DNA from 2 places in the Duganella sp. AC237 genome. Region 2 is predicted to be linked to the other one. Evidence: predicted binding sites of a transcription regulator. Region 2 holds the regulator's gene; the other holds the start of a gene.
What was found. Region 2 encodes FNR, which switches genes on or off when oxygen is low (the NO sensors DNR and NnrR bind a similar motif). Its sites were predicted from a motif close to TTGATNNNNATCAA; they were not measured.
Positions count from the first base shown of each region.

Region 1 (7,158 bases), 1.6 Mb from region 2:
CCTTGCTGGCCGCCGAGGACGTTTATACCAACCATATCCATGCCGACGACCTGGCCACGATCATCGTCAGCGCGCTGTTTGGTGGCTTGCCAAACCGTACCTACCATGCGGTGGACGACAGCGACATGAAGATGGCGGAGTACTTCGACGCGGTGGCGGACGCTTTCGGCATGCAACGGCCGCCGCGTTTGCCGCGTGCGGAATTGCAACAGGTGATCACGCCGGCGCTGCTGTCGTTCATGTCCGAATCGCGCAGGCTGAGCAATGGACGCATCAAGCGGGAATTGGGCGTGCGGCTGCGCTATCCGACGGTGGCGGGAATGCTGGCGCACATGTGATGGTGGCGGGCGGCAGGAGTGTAAGGCGGGCCGCCCGGTTACCGTTTATTTCTTTTGCTGGACCTTGCGCAACTGCTGCTTGCGTTGCGTCTGATTGCGGTTCTGTTTCGCTTCGTAGAGCGCGGTGGCGTCTTTCTTCGCCTGTTCCAGCGTGCGCATCTCTTCTTTGTCGTCGTGCGCGACAAAATAATCGGCGTCCTGGGCGTCAACCACCAGCTTGATCGCCGCCGCATCGTCGAGGTCGTAGATCTCGTGCAGCAGGGTGGTTACCTCATCGAGGAATTCTTCGTAGGTCATGAGCGCCTTAGTGTTGTTGAATTGCGGTTGTCGGTCCGGCCGGAGGCGGGAAAAACGTCATTTTAAACGACCAGATCATGTCGAGCGTTGCTACCCGCACATAGTAGCTGTGTGCCGCTTGTAGTTGCCCGGCGAAAAGGTGTAAAAAGATAGGGAGACTTATACCAGTGCAAGCCCTATGTCAGCTTTCTGTGTCAAACTATTAAGATGACTTGCTTGACGCGCATCAAACAAAGCAGGGCTTGATGCGATATCGTTGTTATTACTAAGAGGAGCTCGCGTATGCCAGCCACTTTGCATCCGACGAAAGAGCAGGTCCGTGCTTACATGCAGCTGCGTGAGTGCGCCCGCCGTCCTCCGCCAACGCCCGAAGAAATTCGCCGGCAACTGGGCTGGGGCTGCTCGTCCAGCAATCCGGGTTTCGGGTCGGCGTCGACCATTTTCCTGCCAAGCACCATTGCGCAACTGGCCGCCTTGATGGCCGTCGAATGGTGTTTTCTGGCCTCCGGCCTCAGCCGCTCTAACTGAGTTGCTACAAAACTTTACAATGTTTTATACCCTTTCTTGCAACAAATTTCTTCCTAGCATAAGAAATGGGTGTAAAATCTATCAAAATCTCACACAAAAATGGCTCGGGTTAGCCGTTCGTTAACAAAAACGTGTATTATCGCGGCTAGGCACTAAAAACCGGCATAAAAGTTCGCGTTTTGTAGTGCTTCACTGGTAATTGAGCTAAAAATTTTATTTACCCATGTGTCGTTTTTTTGCGAAAGCGGCCACGAACCTACTTAAACATTATGTCTATCAAAGAAATCACCGCCTCCCCGACCTACAATCCGAACCGCGTCCTCGACGCCATCATCGAAAAGCTGCAACTGAAAAACGATGCTGCGTTGTCGCGCGCCCTGGAAGTGGCACCTCCAGTCATCAGCAAAATTCGCCACAATACCCTCCCGATTGGTGCAACCATCCTGATCCGTATGCACGAGATCAGCGATTTCAGCATCCGCGAGCTGCGCGAACTGATGGCGGCCTGATAGGCGACCAACAAAAAAGACAACGGCGCGCACCTCACGGTAACGCGCCGTTGTCTTAGGTGGGTCCGGTTTTGATCGGCCCCGCCGGGGTTCTTTTACGCTGACGTACTGATCGTCGTGCCGATGCGCTGGCCGTTGCTGTTGACGGTGGGCGCGGTTGCTGCCTGCTGAGGCGGCGGTGGCGGTGGCGCCGCTTGCTCGGCAGGCTTGGGCGCGGCCTGGACCGGCTCCGCCTGGCGCGGTGGCGGCGTTGATTGGACTGCGGCGCTGTTTGAGGCGACTGAATTGATGGCCATGATGAGCTCCCGGGACGTTGGAGTTCAGAGTATGCCACTTTTTTAATCATGCCGCCGGTTGGTGTTGCTTATGTTGATGGCAACGCCGGCAGCGCGTAGGTTGTTGGCGGACCGGAGATGGCGGATTACGCTTCGCTAATCCGCCCTACCTGGTTCAGATCACGCTTGGTGCTCCGGCCGCCGGTGGCTTTTTAGCTCAGGGTCGGACGGCCGCTGAACAGGCCAGGCTGGTTCGGGACCTTGGCGGCTATTGCCTTTTCCGGGCTGCCGCAAAAAGCGACTTTCTCTTCAGGAGAGCCGCAAAACGCGTTCGCTTGTTTCTCTGGGGAACCGCAGAAGGCGTTCGCCTGCTTTTCCGGCGAGCCGCAGAAGGCGTTGGCTTGTATTTCAGGCGAGCCACAGAAGGCATTTGCTTGCTTTTCTGGCGAGCCGCAGAAGGCGTTGGCGTGCTTTTCTGGCGAGCCGCAGAAGGCGTTTGCTTGTTTCTCGGGCGAGCCGCAGAATGCGTTGGCCTGCATTTCGGGCGAACCGCAGAAGGCGTTGGCTTGGGTCGCGCCTTCGAAAGCACGCTTTGCCGGACGCACATAGTCCTCGCCGAATTCCGCTTCGTACAATTCCTTCATGCGCTGCCCGATGCGCGCCAGCGCCGCTTCGTCTTCCTCACCGCGCATGCCGACGTATGGGAAATGGTGCAGGAAGTAGCCGAACACGGCCTCGCAATCGGCGGCGTATTTCATCGTATCGAGAATATGGTAGTGCCAGAACGTGTCCACGTCGACCAGCGGCGCGGTCTGTTCGTGGGGGTATTTTTTCATCAGCGTCAGGAAGCGGCGGTATTCCAGCTCGATAGCGTTAACATGTTCCAGCGACCAACCTTCGCCGGATTCTTTATGCATCAGCTTGACCTTGATTGGGTCCAGATCCAGGGCGTTGATGACGTTCATGGACATCTCCTCTTGATTGATACGGGTTAAAAAAACGTTACGAAGCAATTGATTTTTGCTTAACTTTGGCTCGTCACGTTTGATATTTATCAATGTTTCTGAGGAAATTCCTACAATCCGCTGACTTCTCCTAGCCAGCGACGGGGTAAACCGGAAGGGGTCAAGCGATGACGTTGGCGGTCAAGTGGCCGGTGTCGTTGATGTCGGTCAGATCGTCGTTGGAAGGCGGTGGGACGTGGTCGATCGGCACCGAGATGGCGACCGTGGTGCCGGCGTTGGGACTGCCGATGATGGAGCACACGCCTCCGAGCAGGCTGATGCGCTCCTCGATGCCGACCAGGCCGAACGAACCGACCTTGTTGCGATTGCTCGCCCGCATGCCGACCCCATTGTCGGTGATGGTCATGCTCAGCATGCCGCCGGCCTGCCGCAATTCCACCCGGACCAGGCTGGCGTGCGCGTGCTGGACGATGTTGCTCAGCGATTCCTGCAGCACGCGGAAGAAGGCGGTGGCGCAATGGTCGTCGATGCGGATGTCGCGCTGGTGTTCGATCAGCTCGCACACCATGCCGGAGCGCTGGCGGAACTGGGCGATCTGCCATTCGACGGCGGCGTTCAGGCCCAGGTCCAGCACGTTCGGCCGCAGGTCGTTGATGATATGGCGCACGCTTTTGATGGTGCTGTCGATCTGGCTGAGCGTGCTTTTCGCGCGGGCGTGCAGGCGCGGATGGCGGTGGCGGGTACGGGTGGCCAGCATGTCCGCCTCGATGCGCAGCACCAGCAGGTTCTGGCCGAGGTCGTCATGGATTTCGCGCGCGATGCGCTTGCGCTCCTGCTCCTTGATCTGGTCCGCGTGCGCGGCCAGCCGGCGCAGCTTGTGGTGCGATTGCTGCAGCTTGGCCTGGCTGTCGCGCAATTCCTTGGTCATGACTTTGGCCATCTTGATCGCCCGCATGCGCGACGACGACAGCGTGTGGATCAGCAGGTAGAACAGCAGCGAGCCGATAAAACCGCTCAACATGGCCAGCCACGGCAGGAACAGGTCGAAGCGGCTGGACCAGGCTGCCTTGGGCGCGCTGAAGTGGGCATGCCACTGGCGGCCGTTGAACGTCAGCGGCAGCACTATGCCGAACTGGTCGGCCGAGCGCACGTTCTCGCCGCCGTTGACCTTGTTGTCGAACAACAGGGAGGGGGCCGACGCGGCCGAGGAGCGGTCGTTGCTTTCGCCGCCGTCGTACAGGCGCAGGCGCACGTCGCGCACTTGCATCTGGTCCATCGCCAGTTGCACCAGGCGCGGCACGCTGAAGCCGATCCCGACCGAACCCCGGTAGGCGGCGCGGCGCTCCCGGGTGGTGGTCAGCGGCATATCCTTGTGGTACAGCGGCAGCCGGATCGCCATGCCGCCGCCCTGGCCGAAGCTGTCCATGTCGATCTGCTTGCCGGAGGTGCTGATGTCGCCGGTGTCGCGCGCGTTGGCCAGCGCCTGGGCCACCGCCGGCTTGTGCGTGATATCGAGACCGACCCGCCAGCGGAACGCCGCGATCGGCTCGATCATGGTGATGACGGAATAGTCGGCGCGGCGGCCGGTCGGCTGGATCACGTAGTCGGGATAGCCGTTGGCGGTGCCGTCGCCGCTGCGGCGCGCGACCTTTTCGAAATCCCCGCGCTGCGCTTCGGTGATGTACTCCGCGTAATTGATGCTGACCAGCGCGGGAAACTGGGTCGCCAGTTTCAGTCCGCGCACGAAGCGGTGGAAGTCTTCGCGCTCGACCTTGCCGCTGGCGTCGAAGTAGCTGGCCGTGGCGCGCAGCACGTCGGCATAGGTGTCGATGCGCGAGCTGATGTGGTACTGGGCGTTGCGCGCCTGGTGCATGAAGCGCTCGCCGGCGTCGTATTCGACCATTTTATAGGCGGCCACATAGCACAGCGCGCCCACGCCCAGGGACAGCATGACCCCCGCCCACCAGACGGATTTTGGCGGGGAAAACATTTGTCGCTGCGCGAGAAGTACCTCCATTGCGATTGCCTTTCAAGCAACTTCAGTGGTCGCCACTTTACTTGAATATAGAAAATATTACTAATGCTAGTCAAGTAAATTTATAAATAATGCCATTTATCCTGAGCGTTGCCCGCGCGCGGGGACGAAAAAACCGGCGCCTCCTTGCGAAGGGCGCCGGTTTCTCAGGGCTTCGTCGTGTTATTTGGCGACGAAGCTGTCTTTTAGCGTCACGATGCGGTTGAACACAGGTTTGCCCGCGCTCGAGTCGACGCGGTCGGCGACAAAGTAGCCGTGCCGTTCGAACTGGAAGCGCTGGTCGGGCAGGGCGGCGCTCATGCCCGGCTCAAGGTAGGCGGTCACCACTTCCTTGGCGTTTGGATTGAGCAGCGACAGGAATTCCTTGCCGCCGGCGTCCGGCTGGGCATCGGTGAACAGGCGGTCGAACAGGCGCACTTCGGCTTCCAGCGCGGTGGCGGCGGAGACCCAGTGGATGTTGCCCTTGACCTTGTAATTGTCCGAGCCCGGCGTACCCGACTTGGAGTCCGGGAAGTAATTGACATGGACAGCGACGACTTTGCCGTTGTCATCCTTGTCGACACCGGTGCATTCGGTCACGTAGCCGTGGCGCAGGCGCACGCGGCTGCCCGGCTTGTCGTCGATCGGAGGGTAGTAGCGGAAATAGCCTTTGCTCGGCACTTCCATGAAGTCCTCTTCCTCGATCCACAGCTCGCGCGTGATCGGGAAGGTGCGCACGCCCATTTCCGGGTGGTGCGGGTGGACCGGCGACGTGCATTCCTCGCTCTGGCCTTCAGGATAGTTGTCGATGATCAGCTTGAGCGGGCGCAGCACGGCGGTGGCGCGCGGCGCCTTCGGATCGAGATCCTCGCGCAGGCAGCCTTCCAGCGTGCTCATGTCGATCCAGCCGTCTGACTTGGTCACGCCGATGCGCTCGCAGAACAGCTGGATCGCTTCCGGCGTGTAGCCGCGCCGGCGCAGGCCGACGATGGTCGGCATGCGCGGATCGTCCCAGCCGCTGACGATGCCGTCCTCGACCAGCTGGCGCAGCTTGCGCTTGCTGGTGACCACGTAGGTCAGGTTCAGGCGCGAGAATTCGTACTGGCGCGGCAGCGGCAGCTTGAAGAATCCGCCCTCGGCCAGGGTTTCCAGCAGCCAGTCGTAGAACGGCCGGTGATCCTGGAATTCCAGGGTGCACAGCGAATGCGTGATGTTTTCCAGCGCGTCCGAGATCGGGTGCGTGTAGTCGTACATCGGGTAAATGCACCAGGCGTCGCCGGTGCGCACGTGGTGGGCGTGGCGGATGCGGTAGATGGCCGGGTCGCGCATGTTCATGTTCGGCGACGACATCGCGTCCTCGCTGATCTTGGCGCGCAGGATGTGCTCGCCGTCGGCATATTTGCCGGCTTTCATGTCGCGGAAGATTTGCAGCGATTCCTCTTGCGGACGGTCGCGGAACGGCGAATTCTTGCCCGGCGTGTTGAAATTGCCGCGATTGGCCGCCATATCGTCGGCCGACTGGCTGTCGACGTAGGCATAGCCCTTGCCGATCAGGTACTCGGCCATCGCGTACAGCTGGTCGAAGTAGTCGCTGGCGTAGTGCAGGTGGTGCTCGACGCCGCCGTCGGCCTTCGGATAGTCGTAGTCGAACCCCAGCCACTTGACGCTGTCGATGATGGTGTCGACGTATTCCTGCTCTTCCTTGGCCGGGTTGGTGTCGTCGAAGCGCAGGTTGCAGCGGCCCTGGTAGTCGCGCGCCAAACCGAAGTTCAGGCAGATCGACTTGGCGTGGCCGATGTGCAGGTAGCCGTTCGGCTCCGGCGGGAAGCGGGTGATCACGCTGGGCATGCCTTCGCGCACGTGGGCGCCGGCGGCCAGATCGTGTTCCACGATCGCGCGCAGGAAATTCGAAGGCAGGGCGGGTGCGGGGCTGTTTTTATCGTTGCTCATCTGAAAAGTGGGCTTTGCAAGAGTTCGTGTAAAGGGCATTTTACCGTATCCCCTCCGTGGGCTGAGGGGAAATGCTGCGTCGCGGCGGCCGGGCCGGGATGGGCGCTGGTGCGACGGGTATAATTCGCCTTTAATTGTTTCGGCACATGGCCGCGGAGTTTCCAAAATGGAAAATCACTACAACACGCTGGGGATCGCGCCCAACGCCACCGAAGACGAGATCAAAAAGATATACCGCTCGCTGGCGATGCGCTTCCACCCGGACCGCAACCAGGCGCCCGG
Region 1 is NZ_CEEDEW010000003.1:1,693,814-1,700,971, forward strand. It holds gene AC0IYS_RS07840 (SDR family oxidoreductase) at 1-338, shown strand, start outside; gene AC0IYS_RS07845 (hypothetical protein) at 384-635, opposite strand; gene AC0IYS_RS07850 (hypothetical protein) at 918-1,163, shown strand; gene AC0IYS_RS07855 (hypothetical protein) at 1,433-1,672, shown strand; gene AC0IYS_RS07860 (hypothetical protein) at 1,768-1,968, opposite strand; gene AC0IYS_RS07865 (glycine-rich domain-containing protein) at 2,160-2,912, opposite strand; gene AC0IYS_RS07870 (CHASE domain-containing protein) at 3,073-4,902, opposite strand; gene AC0IYS_RS07875 (glutamine--tRNA ligase/YqeY domain fusion protein) at 5,110-6,876, opposite strand; gene AC0IYS_RS07880 (DnaJ domain-containing protein) at 7,043-7,158, shown strand, end outside.
Region 1: a site for FNR is predicted at 2,992-3,005, ahead of AC0IYS_RS07865 (glycine-rich domain-containing protein). Genes of this name have one in related genera too.

Region 2 (7,158 bases):
GGCGTCGCCGCGCAGCGCGACGATGGCATCGCGCAGCCGGATGAGCGGCGCCAGCAGCCGCAGGGTGAGCCAGCCGATCAGCGCCGCCGCCAGGATCGAGGCCACCACGCTCCACAGCAGCACGCGCGAGAGCACGCCCTCGAACGGCTCGAACGCCTCTTCGGCCGGCAGCGAGGCGGCCAGGATCCAGTCGACCGACTTGAGCGCCTTGTAGCTGTTGAGGGCGCGCTCGCCGTTGCCGTTGATGCTCTCGACCGTGCCCTCGAAGCCGTCGCGCAGCGCGCGCGTGGTGGCGGCGTTGGCGCCGGCCTGGCGCGGCTGCAGCAGGCGGCTGGCGTCCGGATGCAGCACGTAGACCGGATGCTCGCCGCGCGTGAGGGCGAAAAAGTAGCCGCTCTTGCCGACCTTGGCGGTGCGCAGGTGGCCCAGCACATTGTCCTTGTACAGGCGCAGCACGCCGTTGAGCACGCACACCACCTCGCCCTTGGCGTTGAGAACCGGCGCCACCATCTGCACGATCGGCTGCTTGTGGGACTTGCCGATCACTGGCTCGGCGACCAGCGGTTTGCGGGTGCGCATCACGGTCTGGAAGTAGGCGCGGTCGGAGGCGTCGATGCCGACCCGGCCGGGCCGGACCGGGACGTCGGCGATCACCACGCCTTGCGGGCTGAGCACGAGCAGATCGTCGAACAGCGCCAGCACGGCGCGGTCCTGGTAGTAGGCGCGCAGCCGCTCGGTGGAGTTGGCGAGCTCGACCGGCTGATGGCGCGCCGACAGCGCGATGATGTCGAGCAGCATGGTCAGCTTGTCGTCGAGTTCCTCGGCGGTGCGGCCGATCAGCGCCGTTTGCTGGGTCAAAAGCACCTTGGTGAAGTCCGCCTTCATGCGTTGCATCTGAACCACGGTCACCAGCGCGATCATCAGGATCGACGTGATGCTGGTCGCCAGCGCAACTTTAGCCTTGATGCCAAGTGGCTTCATTTCATCCTTGTCGGGCGGGTCGGACATGAAATCGGAGAACTACGGAAGTGCTCAGGAATTCTCCTATCAATGCCCGACCTTGGCAACAATATTAACGCTGGGCAGCGGAGATGATCACGTCGGCGACTTTTTGCGGCTGCGACACCATCGGCACATGGCTCGATTTCAGCGTGATAGTGGTGGCGTTGATTTTCTTGGCGAACGCTTGCTGCAGGGCCGGATCGATCATGCGATCGTCGGACGCGGCGATGTAATAGTTCGCCTTGTTTTTCCAGGCCTCTACGGTGGTCTTGTCGGCGAAGGCCTTGGCGGCGATCGGACCCTGGGTGGCGGCGATCAGCGCGGCGGTGGCCGGCGCGACGTCCTGGGCGAAGTTGGCGGAGACCGACGCGGTCGGCAGCCACAGGAAACCGCCGGCGTCGGCCTGCAGGGTGGCGATACCTGGCGGCACGGCGTAGTCTTTGCCCAGGTCGGCGGTGGCCTGGCCTGCCGACGGTGCGAACGCGGCCACGTAGACCAGCGCCTTGACCTTGTCGCTGGTGCCCGCCTCGGTGATCACGGTGCCGCCCCACGAGTGGCCGACCAGCACTACTTTACCGGTTTGCGCGTCGATCACGCGCTGCGCGGCGGCGACGTCGTCGGCCAGCGAGGTCAGCGGGTTTTGCACGGCCACCACCTTCAAGCCCTTCGCTTGCAGCAGCGGGATGATTTTCTCCCAGCTGGAACCGTCGGCGAAGGCGCCGTGCACCAGTACCACGGTGGTGTCGGCGGCCGGCGCGGCGGCTTGGGCGGTCAGGACGGTGGAGGCCAGCAGGGCGGCGGCGATGATCGAGCGTTTCATGGTGATTCCTTTCGAGGTTGGTTGTTTGCGATTAAGTAGTGTGCTACTTGCTTGAGTTGAACTATAGCGAACAATCTAATAGCGCGCAATATAAATTTGACCGAATGTCGAAAATATTTTGCGGTCCCATGGCCGCCGGTACGAAAACGCTTGCAAGCAAGGCTGTCAGCAAGGCGAATACCTGATCGGCACAGTGCGGCATCGGCCAAAAGCGGCGACTAATGGTCTACACTGGGGGCATGATAAGAGACCTCCCCGCACTGGTGCTGCCCGGCGCCACCATCGACATCCTGAAGGCAAGTTGCGCCAACTGCAGCATGCATCAGCTGTGTCTGCCGATGGGACTGGGCAACGAAGACATGGAGCGGCTCGACCAGATCATCGGGCGCCGCCGCAAGGTCGCGCGCGGCAGCACCCTGTTCCGCATCGGCGATCCGTTCGTGAACCTGTACGCGATCCGGCTCGGGCATTTCAAGACCTACCAGGTCAACCGCGAGGGCGCCGAGCAGATCACCGGCTTCCAGATGGCCGGCGAGCTGCTGGGCATGGACGCCATCAGCACCGACCTGCACCATTGCACCGCCGTCGCGCTGGAGGACAGCGAGGTGTGCGAGATTCCGTTCGGCAGCCTGCAACAGCTTCTGGCCGACATGCCGACCCTGCTGCGGCATTTCCACCGCATGATGAGCCAGGAGATCACGCGCGAGCAAAGCGTCATGCTCCTGCTGGGCAATATGCAGGCGACGCAGCGCTTCGCCGCCTTCCTGGTCAACCTGTCGTCGCGCTACGAGGCGCGCGGCTACTCGCCCAACACCTTCCAGCTGCGCATGTCGCGCGAAGAGATCGGCAACTACCTGGGCCTGACGATCGAAAGCATCAGCCGCCTGCTGTCGAAGTTCAAGAAGGAAGGCCTGCTCCGCGTGAGCAACCGCGAAATCGAACTGCTCGACCCGCCCATGCTCAAAGCCATCACGGCCGGCACGCAGACCTGTCACTAGCGGTGACATGACCATGTAGACACGTAGGGCGGATTAGGCGAAGCCGTAATCCGCCATGCATGCGCCGCCGACGGAGCTTGGCGGATTACGCTACGCTAATCCGCCCTACGTGTCTCCACGTGCCCTCCACCGTTTGCGGAACTATTCCGCGCGCAGGGTCACGCTACGCTGCGCCGGCCAGCTCCAGGCGCCGGCAAGGCGCCAGTCGCGCTGTTCGCCTTCCACCAGCACCACCCAACGGCTGCGCTCGAGCATCGGCAGATTGATCTGGAAGCGGCCGAATTCGTCCGGCCGCACCACCAGTTGGATATCCTTGGCCGGCAAGGTGGCGTGCGACAGGCGCACGAACAAGCGTTCCGTCTTGCCGTGCTCGTCGCTATTGCGGCGCAGCTGGCCGGCCAGCATCCCTTGCGTGGCGTCGTAGCCGATCGACATCGACAACCCCAGCGAGCTGGCCAGGCGGTCGCGCCGCAAGTCCTGGTTGATGGCCTTGCCCTGCTTGTAGTAGTCGCCCACCACCAGCGCGTCCTGCCGCGTGAAGGCCAGGTAGCCGGTGTAGACGCCGGCGACGATGACGATCGCCGGCCCCGCCATCAGCAGCCACGGCCAGCGCTGCTTCCACCACGGCGTTGCCGTGCCATGCGATACCGATACGGTCATAATGCTCTCCTTAGCGCGGCACGATGAATACCGCGTCTTCCTTCACATGCAGCGACGGGTCGTCGACCGACGTCAGTTCGACGGCGATCTTGTTCGAGCCCGGATGGGCGGCGCCATGCGCCGTGCGCAGCCGGATCGGATGCGCCTTGGTGTCGGTGGCCTCGACCCGCACCAGCTCCGGCGTGACCTGGGCCAGCGTTGGAATGCCGCTGACGCGGATGCGGTAGGTCTGCGCCAGCTCCGACGTGTTCATGATCTGCAGCCGGTAGACGTTTTCGATCATGCCGTCCTCGACCTCGCGCCCCATGGCGCCGCGGTCGCGGATCACGTCCAGCTTGAGCGGCACGCGCAGGTACAGCGCAGTGCCGACGGCGGCCACGATCAGCGCCAGGATGGCGGCGTAGATCTGCACCCGGGGACGCAGGGTGCGCCGGCGGATTTGCATCGGCGTGTAGTGCATGGTCATGGCGCGCTCGGTGCTGTAGCGGATCAGCCCGCGCGGCAGGCCGACCTTTTCCATGACGCCGTTGCAGGCGTCGACGCAGGCGGCGCAGCCGATGCATTCGTACTGCAGGCCGTTGCGGATGTCGATGCCGGTCGGGCACACTTGCACGCACATCGAGCAGTCGATGCAGTCGCCGCCCTTGCCGGCCGCCTTCTTCGACAACGGCATGCGCGGCTCGCCCCGTTCGCCGGCGTAGGTGATGATCAAGGTGTCGCGGTCGAACATCGAGCTCTGGAAGCGGGCGTACGGGCACATGTACTTGCACACCTGCTCGCGCATCCAGCCGGCGTTGCCGTAGGTGGCGAAGCTGTAGAACACCACCCAAAACCATTCCCATGGGCCAAAGCTCAACGTCAGCACCTCGCCGGCCAGATGCTTGATCGGCGTGAAGTAGCCTACAAACGTGAAACCGGTCCACAGCGCCACCGCGCCCCAGGCTAGGTGCTTGGCGCTTTTCTTGGCGAACTTGGACGCCGACGGCGGCTGGCGGTCGAGCGCGATTCGCGCGCTGCGCTTGCCTTCGATCTTGCGCTCTATCCACAGGAAGATTTCGGTGTACACCGTTTGCGGACAGGCGAAGCCGCACCACACGCGCCCCGCGACTGCCGTCGCCAGGAACAGCAGATAGGCGCAGATGATCAGCAGCGCGGCCAGGTAAATGAAATCCTGCGGCCACAACACCAGGCCGAAGATGTAGAACTTGCGCGCGCCCAGGTCGAACAGCAGGGCCTGGCGGCCGTTCCATTGCAACCACGGGGTGCAGTAGAACGCCAGCTGCGTCAGCCAGACGAACAGCCAACGCAGCCGGGCATAGCGGCCCGAGGCCTCGCGCGGGTAGATCTCCTCCCGCGCGGCGTACATGGGGACGACTTGGGTCTCAGGCGAGTTCATAATCTTCGTTCGTTTATTCCGTCGCAGGCGTGGCGGCGGCGACGGCCGGCGCTTCCGCCGGACCCGGTGGAACCGGCGACGATTCCGGCGCGTTGACGTCGTTGGACAAACTCCACACGTACGCCGCCAGCACGTGCACCTTGGCGTCGCCGAGGAAGTCCTCGAACGCCGGCATGGTAGCGTTGCGGCCCTTGCGGATGGTTTCCATGATGGTCTCGGCGCTGCCGCCGAACAGCCAGACCTTGTCGCTCAGATTCGGGGCACCAATCGCCTGGTTGCCCGTACCGCCGGCGCTGTGGCAGGCCATGCAGGCGCCGAATTTGCCCTTGCCGAACACCGCCTTGATCGGATCGGCGGTCGAGCCGGACAGGCTGAGCACGTAGTGGGCGACGTTTTCCACCTCCTTGTCCGAGCCGAGCGCGGCGCCCATCGGCGGCATCACGCCGACGCGTCCGTGCAGGATGGTTTCCTTGATGGTTGCCGGCGCGCCGCCGAACAGCCAGTCGTTGTCGGTCAGGTTGGGGAAGCCCTTGTTGCCGCGCGCATCCGAACCGTGGCATTGCGCGCAGTACGTCAGGAACAGGCGCTGGCCGATGGCGTGCGCCTTCGGATCGGCGGCGACCTTTTTCAGGTCCTGCTTCTGGTATTGGGCGAACAGCGGGCCGTACTCGGACTCGGCCTGCTTGAGTTCGGCCTGGTACTGGCCCGAGGATTTCCATCCCAGCTTGCCCGCGTAGGTGCCCAGGCCCGGATACAGGAACAGGTAGGCCAGCGCGAAGATGATGGTGATATAGAACAGCCACATCCACCAGCGCGGCATCGGCGTGTTCAGTTCGGTCAAGTCCTCGTCCCAGGTGTGGCCCGTCGTGCCGATCTTGCCGTCCTTGTCCTTGGCCAGCTTGACCTTGGCCTGCGAATACAGAAGGATGCCGCAGCCGGCGATGCCGAGCAGGGTGAGCACGACGATGTACAGGTCCCAGAAACCGTTGGTGAAATCAGCCATGGCCGTTCTCCTCGTCGTCGAAGGGCAGCTGCGCCGCCTTGGCGAAGTCGGCTTCCTTGTTGGCGATGAACGTCCACCACAGGATGCCGGCGAACGTGATGAAGGAAACCACCGTCATCACGCTGCTGGCGCGGTCAAACAGGTTCTCGATAGCCATGCTAGTTCCTCGTCTTGATTAATGTGCCCAGGCCTTGCAGATAGGCGATCAGGGCGTCTTCTTCGGTCTTGTCTTTCAGCTCTTCCGGCGCGGCGGCGATCTCGGCGTCGGTGTACGGGTCGCCCAGGCGCTTCAGCGCGCGCATCTTCGGCACGATCTCGGCCGGCACCAGCGCGGTTTTCGCCAGCCATGGATAGTTCGGCATGTTCGATTCCGGCACCACGTCGCGCGGACTGGCCAGGTGGGTGCGGTGCCATTCGTCGCTGTAGCGGCCGCCCACGCGCGCCAGATCCGGCCCGGTGCGCTTGGAACCCCACTGGAACGGCCGGTCGTAGACGAACTCGCCGGCGACCGAGTAGTGGCCGTAGCGCTCGGTCTCGGCACGGAACGGCCTCACCATTTGCGAATGGCAGTTGTAGCAGCCTTCGCGCACGTAGACATCGCGTCCGGCCAGGCGCAGCGGCGAATAAGGTTTCAACCCCGCCACCGGCTCGGTGGTAGATTTCTGGAAGAACAGCGGGACGATCTCGACGGCGCCGCCGACGCTGACCACCAGGGTCACCAGCGCGATCAGCAGCCAGGGGTTTTTCTCGATCCATTCATGTTTAAAATTCGGTGAAAATTTCATCTTGTGCTCCGATATCAGGCGTGACCGGCGGCCAGCGCGGGAATGCGCGCGACGGCGGTCTCGCGGTTACGCAGGGTCATCCAGGTGTTGTAGCCCATCAGGCACATGCCGCCCAGGTACAACAGGCCGCCGCCGAAACGCACCACGTAGTACGGATACGTGGCCTTGACGCCCTCGACAAAGGTGTACGTCAGGGTGCCGTCGGGATTGACCGCGCGCCACATGAGGCCCTGCATGACGCCGGCGATCCACATGGCGGCGATGTAGAGCACGATACCGATGGTGGCGACCCAGAAGTGCAGGTCGATCAGTTTGGTGCTCCACATCTTTTGCTGGCCGGCCAGGCGCGGCAGCAGGTAGTAGATCGAGCCCATGGTGATGAAGCCAACCCAGCCGAGCGCGCCGCCGTGGACGTGGGCGATGCCCCAGTCGGTGTAGTGCGACAGCGAATTGATGGTCTTGATCGACATCATCGGACCTTCGAAGGTGGCGAT
Region 2 is NZ_CEEDEW010000003.1:90,101-97,258, forward strand. It holds gene AC0IYS_RS00745 (response regulator) at 1-1,008, opposite strand, end outside; gene AC0IYS_RS00750 (alpha/beta fold hydrolase) at 1,073-1,822, opposite strand; gene fnr (fumarate/nitrate reduction transcriptional regulator Fnr) at 2,062-2,820, shown strand; gene AC0IYS_RS00760 (FixH family protein) at 2,962-3,480, opposite strand; gene ccoG (cytochrome c oxidase accessory protein CcoG) at 3,491-4,876, opposite strand; gene ccoP (cytochrome-c oxidase, cbb3-type subunit III) at 4,890-5,879, opposite strand; gene AC0IYS_RS00775 (cbb3-type cytochrome oxidase subunit 3) at 5,872-6,036, opposite strand; gene ccoO (cytochrome-c oxidase, cbb3-type subunit II) at 6,038-6,664, opposite strand; gene ccoN (cytochrome-c oxidase, cbb3-type subunit I) at 6,679-7,158, opposite strand, start outside.